One region of the Phytopseudomonas argentinensis genome, then DNA from elsewhere that is predicted to be linked to it. Evidence: riboswitches for the same ligand, from Rfam matches in the RefSeq annotation. Region 1 holds a riboswitch; the other holds the start of a gene.
The links. Region 1 has a riboswitch for manganese ahead of mntP (manganese efflux pump MntP). Riboswitches for the same ligand answer to the same signal wherever they lie in the genome.
Positions count from the first base shown of each region.

Region 2: another riboswitch for manganese. It lies ahead of SA190iCDA_RS08115 (TMEM165/GDT1 family protein); the one in region 1 lies ahead of mntP (manganese efflux pump MntP).

Region 1 is NZ_CP056087.1:3,341,736-3,346,138, reverse strand. It holds gene nhaA (Na+/H+ antiporter NhaA) at 1-1,094, shown strand, start outside; partial or broken gene SA190iCDA_RS14925 (2-hydroxyacid dehydrogenase) at 1,229-1,422, shown strand; yybP-ykoY riboswitch at 1,616-1,782, shown strand; gene mntP (manganese efflux pump MntP) at 1,823-2,350, shown strand; gene ykgO (type B 50S ribosomal protein L36) at 2,699-2,854, opposite strand; gene SA190iCDA_RS14910 (type B 50S ribosomal protein L31) at 2,851-3,111, opposite strand; cobalamin riboswitch at 3,356-3,553, shown strand; gene SA190iCDA_RS14905 (ABC transporter substrate-binding protein) at 3,722-4,403, shown strand, end outside.
Region 2 is NZ_CP056087.1:1,844,717-1,849,119, reverse strand. It holds gene SA190iCDA_RS08125 (2-hydroxyacid dehydrogenase) at 123-1,088, shown strand; gene SA190iCDA_RS08120 (class I SAM-dependent methyltransferase) at 1,162-2,160, shown strand; yybP-ykoY riboswitch at 2,219-2,365, shown strand; gene SA190iCDA_RS08115 (TMEM165/GDT1 family protein) at 2,457-3,047, shown strand; gene SA190iCDA_RS08110 (M48 family metallopeptidase) at 3,167-3,985, opposite strand; gene SA190iCDA_RS08105 (SOS response-associated peptidase) at 4,145-4,403, opposite strand, start outside.

The DNA of each region.
Region 1 (4,403 bases):
TGATCGTCGGCATGGAGATTCGCCGCGAAATGCATGACGGTGCCCTGGCCGATCTGCGTCAGGCGTCGCTGCCCATTGCTGCCGCCTGCGGCGGCGTGATCATGCCGGCAGTGATCTACGCCAGCCTCAACCACCAGGGCGCCGGGCTGCACGGCTGGGCGATTCCAGCGGCGACCGATATCGCCTTTGCCGTTGGCCTGCTGGCGTTACTGGGCAAGGGCATTCCCTCGGGCGTGCGCATTTTCCTGCTGACCCTGGCGGTGATCGACGACGTGATCGCGGTGACCCTGATCGCGCTGTTCTATTCCGACGGCCTCAACTACAGCGGCTTTGCCCTGGCCGGTGTTGGTGCACTGGCCGTGCTGGGGCTGCAGCGCATCGGCATCGGCTCGGCCTATGCCTACGTGCTGCCAGGTGCGCTGATGTGGGGCGGCTTGTTGATGACCGGCGCGCACCCGACGCTGGCCGGGGTGATTCTCGGCCTGATGACGCCGGTGATGTGCCTGCCCACTCGCGAGCTGCCCCGTGATGCCGTCGGCCGTATCGCCCGCGAGCTGGAGGACGACAGCGGCACGGCGGTGGCCTCCAACGAGGCCGCGCAGGCGCTGCGCGAGTTGCGCCTGGCCCAGCGCGAATTACTGCCGCCGGTGGTGCGCGTGCAACTGGCACTGCACCCCTGGGTCACCTTCGGCCTGATGCCGTTGTTCGCCCTGGCCAACGCCGGGGTGAGCCTGGGTGGTACCGATCTGTCGTCGAGCACCTCGCACTGGGTGATGATGGGCGTGGCCATCGCGCTGCTGGTGGGCAAGCCGGTCGGGGTTATCAGCGTCGGCTGGCTGGTGGTCAGGCTCGGCCTGTGCCGCTTGCCCGCCGACGTGTCCTGGGGCGGTGTGGCCCTGATCGGCCTGTTGGCGGGGATCGGCTTCACCATGTCGATATTTATCGCCAACCTGGCATTCAGCGATGCCAACCTGCTGGCCGCCGCCAAGCTGGGCGTGCTGCTGGGATCGCTGGCCTCGGCACTGCTGGGGCTGACCTGGGGCGTGCTCTACGTGCGCCGCCTGCGTGCCGCCCAGGCAGCCAGCGCCGCCTAGCGAGCGAGTCGGTAAACGGAATCGGCGGCGTGCCCGGGTTCAGTTGCTAGCGGCGGAACTGGCTGGGCGGCAGTCCGTGGATCTGCCGGAAGCGCCTGGGACAGTTGGCCTCGTCGCCGCGCTGCAGTGGGTAGATCGCCGGTGCCGGGCTGGACGTGTTCGCCGACGAGCCCCAGGTGCCCGGCGAGCTGTTCGAGTTCGAGCAGGTGGTGCCGCAGCCGCGCCAGCGCCACGATGCAGACCCCCACGGGTATGGGCGAGATGGTCGTCGCCAGCCTGGTGGACGTATTTCGCCGGGCGCCCGTTCAAAGGCAGCGTCACTGGCTGAGTGTCGCGGATGGCGGCTTCCGCCGAGCCGCCCTCTGGAGCTCTGCGCCCCCCTGTTAGCCGCGGTGCAAGACAGCCCATCGGCACGCTGCCTGCGCAGCCAGTGGCCGGGTAGCGAACCTTCCTGTCGAAACGACTGATTTCCCGGTAGAAAAAATGGTTTTTTCGCGCTGCGCTTTTGAGTAAAGTGCGGGCCTCTTTGGGGAGTAGCCTGCTTCCGGGTTCGCTCGGCAGCGTTCGTATCAACATTCTCGGCAGCAGCCGTGGTACGAACACCTTTCGGTTGGTGAGACCAATGACTGATACGTGCCTGAGGTCGGGCGCGTGTATCGGTCATTGACTCGTAGCCCGACCGAGACGTAACCGTGAGTTTCCTTTCTCTTGTCTTCCTGGCCTTCGCCATGTCCACCGATGCCTTCGCCGCGGCTGTCGGCAAGGGCGCCTCGCTGCACAACCCCCGATTTCTCGATGCCCTGCGCACCGGTCTGATCTTCGGCGTGATCGAAGCCATCACGCCGGCGGTCGGCTGGTTCATCGGCCAGGCCGCGGCTGGCTATGTGGAACAGTGGGATCACTGGATCGCCTTCACGCTGCTGCTGTTACTCGGCGGCCACATGATCCACGCGGGCTTGCAGCCCGAGGCCGACGAGGCAGGAGAGAAACCCACGGCGCATTCCTTCTGGCTGCTGGCCGCCACGGCATTCGCCACCAGCATCGACGCGCTGGCCGTGGGTGTCGGCCTGGCTTTCGTCGATGTGAACATCTGGCCCGCGGCGCTGGCCATCGGCCTGGCGACCATGACCATGGTCACCATAGGCGTGATGCTCGGGCGCCTGATCGGCACCGCGATCGGCCGCAAGGCGGAAATCCTCGGCGGCCTGGTGCTGATCGGCGTGGGCGCGGCGATTCTCTATGACCACACCTTGTAAGCCGCCAGACCGCCGGCAGCCAAGGTCGAATGGGCTCAGGTGCTCTGGACTTTTCGGGCGCTGTCCCGCTGCATGACCAGGACGTAAAGGTACGGTAGCAGGTGCTGGCTGCATTCCACGGCTTGGCACCCCTGGCAACAGGCCAGCCGATAAGGGAGGGATATGGTTATTGTCGGGAGTCCGGCGCGGCCCTGGCGATTCGCTTCGCCATGCTGCGCGTAGAGTTGTCAGTGCCGCTGCCGAGGGCGGCGAGCTCGTCCGCGGCGATAGCTTCCAATCGCAATGCCCCGTCGACGCCGTGATCCCTCGCTGAGGGTGCGCGGCGCCTCGAGGCGGTGATACAGGCGCTCAGCCCTTGTTCTTGCGCTGGGGTTTGGGGCGGCCCTGTACGCATTTGAAGCGCGGCTCGGTCTTGCAGATCACGTAAATGCGTCCGCGACGTTTGACGATCTGGCAGTCGCGATGGCGCAGCTTGGCCTGTTTCAGCGAGGCGACGACCTTCATGACTTGGCGCCTGCGAAGCCGGCGAAGCGCTTGTTGAAGCCGGCCACGCGACCTTCGCTGGTGACCTGGCGTTGCTGGCCGGTGTAGATCGGGTGCGATGCACTGGATACGTCCAGGGTGACATAGGGATAGGTGTTGCCGTCACTGTGCTGGCGCGTCTTGTCGGTCTCGACCGTGGAGCCGATCAGCCAGTAGGCGTCAGCGGCAACGTCGTGAAACAGGACAGGGCGATAGGTGGGGTGGATATCGGGTTTCATGGGGGCTCCATTGGCTACGTTATAAAGTAACGCATTCAGTCTTGATGATTTTAATTCTCATTACAAGCCTTGCTCGTCGATTCGGGGGCACCGCGAAAACCTCGCCTAAATGCGCTTGCCAAAATGTTATGTTGTAACAATAATGGCGGCGCTTTTCGTAGGGCGTTGCGTGGCTCTGGCTGAAGAGGCCTGGTGTTGTGAACGGTAAAACGGCGGCAAAGCGCTGCAGGCGGATCACTTAATCGTTTAAGATGCCGGCGCCGGTTTCCGTGAGGAATTAATAGGGAATCCGTCGCCACCTCGGGTGGCCAAACGGAACTGCCCCCGCAACTGTAGGTATCGAGCAGCGCTGCATTCGTGTCACTGGGAATCGCTTCCGGGAAGGCCGCCGCGTTGCGCAGACGTACCAGTCAGGAGACCTGCCGGCATGGGTCTGCTTCCGCTTCTGGTGGGCAGGCGCCAGTAATCGAACCGCCGGCGGGGTGTCCGGGAGGGGGCATCCGTGATCACTTCCCGCAAGGGACAGGCGTGGCCGTGGCCGCGCGGCGTGATGTGTTCTCCAGCCTACGCACTGCCTTTATGCGTATTTGTTGATTAGGAGATCACCCGGATGTTCGTGTCACGCCTTGCCCTCATCGGTGCCGCCCTGAGTCTGTCTTCTCTGACCTGTGCCGCCGGCCCGACCCAGTATCCGCTCAGCCTGGAAAACTGCGGGCAGTCGCTGACCTTTGCGAAAAGCCCCGGCACTGCCGTGACCATCGGCCAGGCGGGCACCGAAATCCTCTATTCCATGGGCCTGGGCGAGCGCCTGGCCGGTACTTCGCTGTGGTTCAGCCACGTGCTGCCCGAATTCGAGGCGCAGAATGCCAAGGTGCCGCGCCTGGCCGACAACGACCCGAGCTTCGAGTCGGTGATCGGCAAGCGCCCGGGCCTGGTGGCGGTGCAGTTCGAGTGGATGGTGGGCGAGCAGGGTGTGGTGGGTACGCGTAAGCAGTTTCACGACCTGAACATCCCCACCTACATCATGCCCACCGACTGCGAAGGCAAGGACAACCTGGTCGGCGCCGACGGCACCCGCCTGCAGCCGTTCCAGATCGACAGCCTGTACAAGAGCATCGACCAGCTGGCGCAGATCTTCGACGTGCAGGACAAGGGCGACGCCCTGGTCGCCGATCTGCAGAAGCGCCTGGCCGCGGCGGTGGCCGGTGCCGAGCAGCGTCAGGCCAGGGATATTTCCGCGCTGTTCTGGTTCTCCAGCCCGGACATGGATCTGGACCCCTACGTGGCGGGCC
Region 2 (4,403 bases), 1.5 Mb from region 1:
CAGAGGCTAGGGTCTGTTGACGATTCACCCATGGCCGCGCGCCCCGGCTGTGGGCAGGCGGCGGCGCGCTTCTGATAGGCTGCACTTTACTTCCCGACAGGACAGCCCGAAAGGTACAGCTGATGAGTAAAACAGGCCGCGCGGTGTTTCTCGATTATCGCTCCCTCGACCTCGGCGATCTGGACATGGCCCCGCTGCGGGAACCGTTCGCCGAACTGGTACTGCACGACCAGAGCAGCCCGTCGCAGATCATCGAGCGTTTGCAGGGGGCCCGTGTGGCGATCAGCAACAAGGCGGTGATCGACGGGGCCGTGCTGGCCGCCTGTCCCGATCTCGAGCTGATACTGGTCGCGGCCACTGGCACCAACAACGTCGACCTCGCCGCGGCACGGGCCCACGGCGTGACCGTGTGCAATTGCCAGGGTTACGGTACGCCCTCGGTGGCCCAGCACACCCTGGCGCTGCTGCTCGCCCTGGCCACCAGCCTGCCGGACTATCAGCGCGATATCCACGCTGGCCGCTGGCAGCAGTCGCCGATGTTCTGTCTGCTCGACCACCCCATCGTCGAGCTCGAAGGCAAGACCCTGGGCCTGCTCGGCCACGGCGAGCTGGGTAGCGCCGTCGCCAGGCTGGCTGAAGCCTTTGGCATGCGCGTGCGCTATGGCCAGTTGCCTGGCCGCCCGCCGCGGGCCGATCGCCTGCCGCTGGATGAACTGCTTGCCCAGGTCGATGCCCTCACCCTGCACTGCCCGCTGACCGAACAGACCCGCAACCTGATCGGCGCCCGGGAGCTGGCCTTGCTCAAGCCTGGCGCTTTCGTGATCAATACCGCCCGAGGCGGCCTGATCGACGAACAGGCGCTGGCCGATGCCCTGCGCGCGGGCAAGCTCGGCGGCGCGGCGACCGACGTGCTGACTCAGGAGCCGCCCAAAGACGGCAACCCACTGCTGGCTGCCGACATCCCGCGCCTGATCATCACCCCCCACAGCGCCTGGGGCGCCCGCGAAGCGCGCCAGCGGATCGTTGGCCAACTGGCGGAAGACGCGGCGGGCTTCTTCGCCGGGCAGGCCAAACGCCAGGTCAACTGATCGCCTGGCGCGTCGGGCTTGCAGCTTGCGGCCCAGGCCCCTACCCTTCGCGCTTTTGCCGGGGTTAGATCTGATGGATCCGCGAAGTGAAGTGCTGCTGCGCCAGGCCGAGCTGTTCGCTGGCCCCGCCCTGCTCGCGGGCCTGCCGGCCGATGATCTGCTGGCACACCTGCCCCAGGCCTCGGGCTGGGGTTGGCACGCCGGTGACCAGGCGAGGCTCGAGGCGCGCTTCGCCGGGCGCAGCACCTTCGACGTCGCACCACCGGCACCTGGTTTCGAGACGGCGGTGTTGTTCCTGCCCAAATCCCGCGAGTTGACGGCCTACCTGCTCGACGCCCTGGCCGCCCGCCTGCCTGGCAAGCTGCTCTACCTGGTTGGCGAAAAGCGCGCCGGTGTCGAGCGCGCGGCCAAACAGATGGCCGCCTACGGCACGCCGCGCAAACTCGACAGCGCGCGCCACTGCCAGCTGTGGCAGGTGCGCGTGGCTCAGGCGCCTGCAGAACCCGCTCTCGCCTCGCTGGCCCAGCGCTACAGCCTGCCGCTCGATGACGGCCCCCTCGAAGTGGTCACCCTGCCAGGGGTGTTCAGCCACGGCCGGCTGGATATCGGCAGCGCACTGCTGCTCAAGCATCTGGATCAGCTGCCAGGCGGTCATCTGCTCGACTTCGGTTGTGGTGCCGGCGTGCTCGGTGCGGTACTCAAACGCCGCTATCCGCACAGCCAGGTCAGCCTGCTGGACGTCGATGCCTTCGCCGTCGCAAGCAGCCGCCTGACGCTGGCGGCCAATGGCCTGCAGGCGGATGTCATCAGCGGCGATGGTATCGCCGCGGCCCCCGTCGAGCTGAGCGCCATCCTCAGCAACCCACCCTTCCACCAGGGCGTGCATACCCACTATCAGGCCAGCGAAGACCTGTTGCGCCAGGCCTCGCAACACCTGCGCAAGGGCGGCGAGATCCGCCTGGTGGCCAACCGCTTTCTCAAGTACCCACCGCTGATCGAAAGACATATCGGCGCCTGCCACACCCTGGCCGACGCCGATGGTTTCCGTATCTACCAGGCGCTCAACCCGTGAAGGCCCGCGCCTGCGGCACAGCGGCGCAGGCCTTGCCCAACGAACGGCGTTTGGGCAGAATGCGCGCGTCCTAGGGGAGTAGTCTCCCGCGAGCGCCCGCTCGCCCGGCATGCATCAACATACTTGGTCGGCTGACCATGGTGCGTGCGACCCAAGATCCGCCCAGACGGATCGGCGCCGTTCGGCTCGAACGCCGCACAGGGTTTGACAAGACCTATGACACGAACACCTTACCCGGGGCGGGAAGGCTGTACGTGTCATAGCCGTGTCTACCCGCCCCTTTAGGAACCTCGATGCTGGAATCTCTTTTCGTTCCCACCCTGATCGTTGCCCTGGCGGAAATCGGCGACAAGACGCAGCTGCTCGCGCTGTTGCTGGCCGCGCGCTTTCGCAGGCCCTGGCCGATCATCTGGGGCATGGTGGTCGCCACCCTGGCCAACCACCTGGCCGCGGGCGCAGTGGGCAACTGGGTAGCAGGCCTGCTATCGCCGGCGCTGCTGAGCTGGATCCTGGCGGCCTCGTTTATCGCCGTGGCGCTGTGGACGCTGATCCCGGACAAGCTCGATGACGACGAAAGCTCCAACCTCAAGCGCTACGGGCCGTTCCTGACCACGCTGATCGCCTTTTTCCTGGCGGAGATGGGTGACAAGACCCAGGTGGCGACGGTCATGCTCGCCGCCCAGTATCCGCACTTCATCATGGTGGTGCTCGGTACCACGCTGGGCATGCTGATCGCCAACGTGCCGGTGGTGCTGGCCGGCAACTTCGCCGCCGACCGCCTGCCGCTCACCCTGATTCGCCGACTCGCCGCCATCGCCTTCGCGGCACTGGCGGTCTATGCCGCCTACCAGGCGATGCTGTTGAGCGGGATCCTGAACGGCTGGTGAACGGTTCGAGACCGCTGCCGATCCAGACAGCGGCCTCGAACGAAGCCCGAGTGGCCAGAGCACGACCAGCTACCTGGTTGGCTAACCGGCCCGCTTCATGGCTGCCAAAGTCGCGAGGATCAGCTTTTCTTGGCCTGCTGATACAGCGGCATGACCTTGGGAATGGCTGCCTGCAGCGAGGCGATACGGCTCGACGAGGACGGGTGGGTGCTCATGAACTCCGGCGGCGCCCCTTCGCTGGCCTTGGCCATCTTCTCCCACAGGGTGACCGCCGCGTTGGGGTTGAAGCCTGCACGGGCAGCCAGCTCCAGGCCGATCAGGTCGGCCTCGTTCTCGTTGCTGCGGCTGTTGGGCAGCGTCATGCCGTAGTTCACCGCTGCATCGGCCAGTGCCATCTGATCCGAGCTCACGCCCAGCAGCGCGGCAGCGCCCTGCTTGGCCATGTTCAGCCCATAGGCCTTGGACATCGCCTCGCGGCCATGCTCACGCAGGGCGTGGGCGATCTCGTGACCCATGACCGCAGCGATTTCGTCATCGGTGAGCTTCAGCTTCTCGATGATGCCGCTGTAGAAGATGATCTTGCCGCCGGGGCCGCAGTTGGCATTGAGCTCAGGGCTCTTGATCAGGTTGACGTCCCACTGCCACTGCGCCGAATCCGGGCGGAACAACGGCGCCTGCTTGATCAGCCGATCGGCGATACGCTGCAGGCGTTTGGCATCGGCACTGGTCTTGTCCAGCACGCCTTGGCTGGAGGCCTTCTGCAGGGTTTCCTGGTAGGACTGGGCGTACATCTGGTTGACCTCATCGGTCGACAGCGCGCTGAACATGTACTGCTTGCGCTCGACACCTACCGCCCCACCGCTGGTGGTGTTGACGGCTTGGCATCCTGCCAGCAGCAGTGCCGCGGTCAGCGTGGTAATGGACAACGACGATTTCATGCTGGAGCTCCCTGGGAAATTGAGCGAGGTATGCTAGCAGGCTGTTGAAAAACTACCTACGTTGCCGCCGCGTCGTTAAAAATAGCCTCGCGTCAGTTGCCTCGCCTAGGTTGTTCAGCGGCCTGCTGAGGCTGCCGTATTCAAGCACAGGCCAATGCCTCAGGCAGGCGTCAGACACTCCGGCCCGTCGAGCTTCGGATCATTGACCAGATTGCTCAATACCCGTTCCCGCAGGGGCTGCGGTCTGCCGACGAGCAGCGCCTGCAGCTCCTCGAGCGGTGTGTCGGCCGCCAGCCAGCGCTGCCTGTCGTGTGCACTGAGAACCAACGGGCGGCGCAGCGTCGCGGCCGCCTGGGTGATCATCGCCGTGCTCAGGTAAACCTGCCCCTCGACGGGATAGGCCTCCCAGACCGCGGCG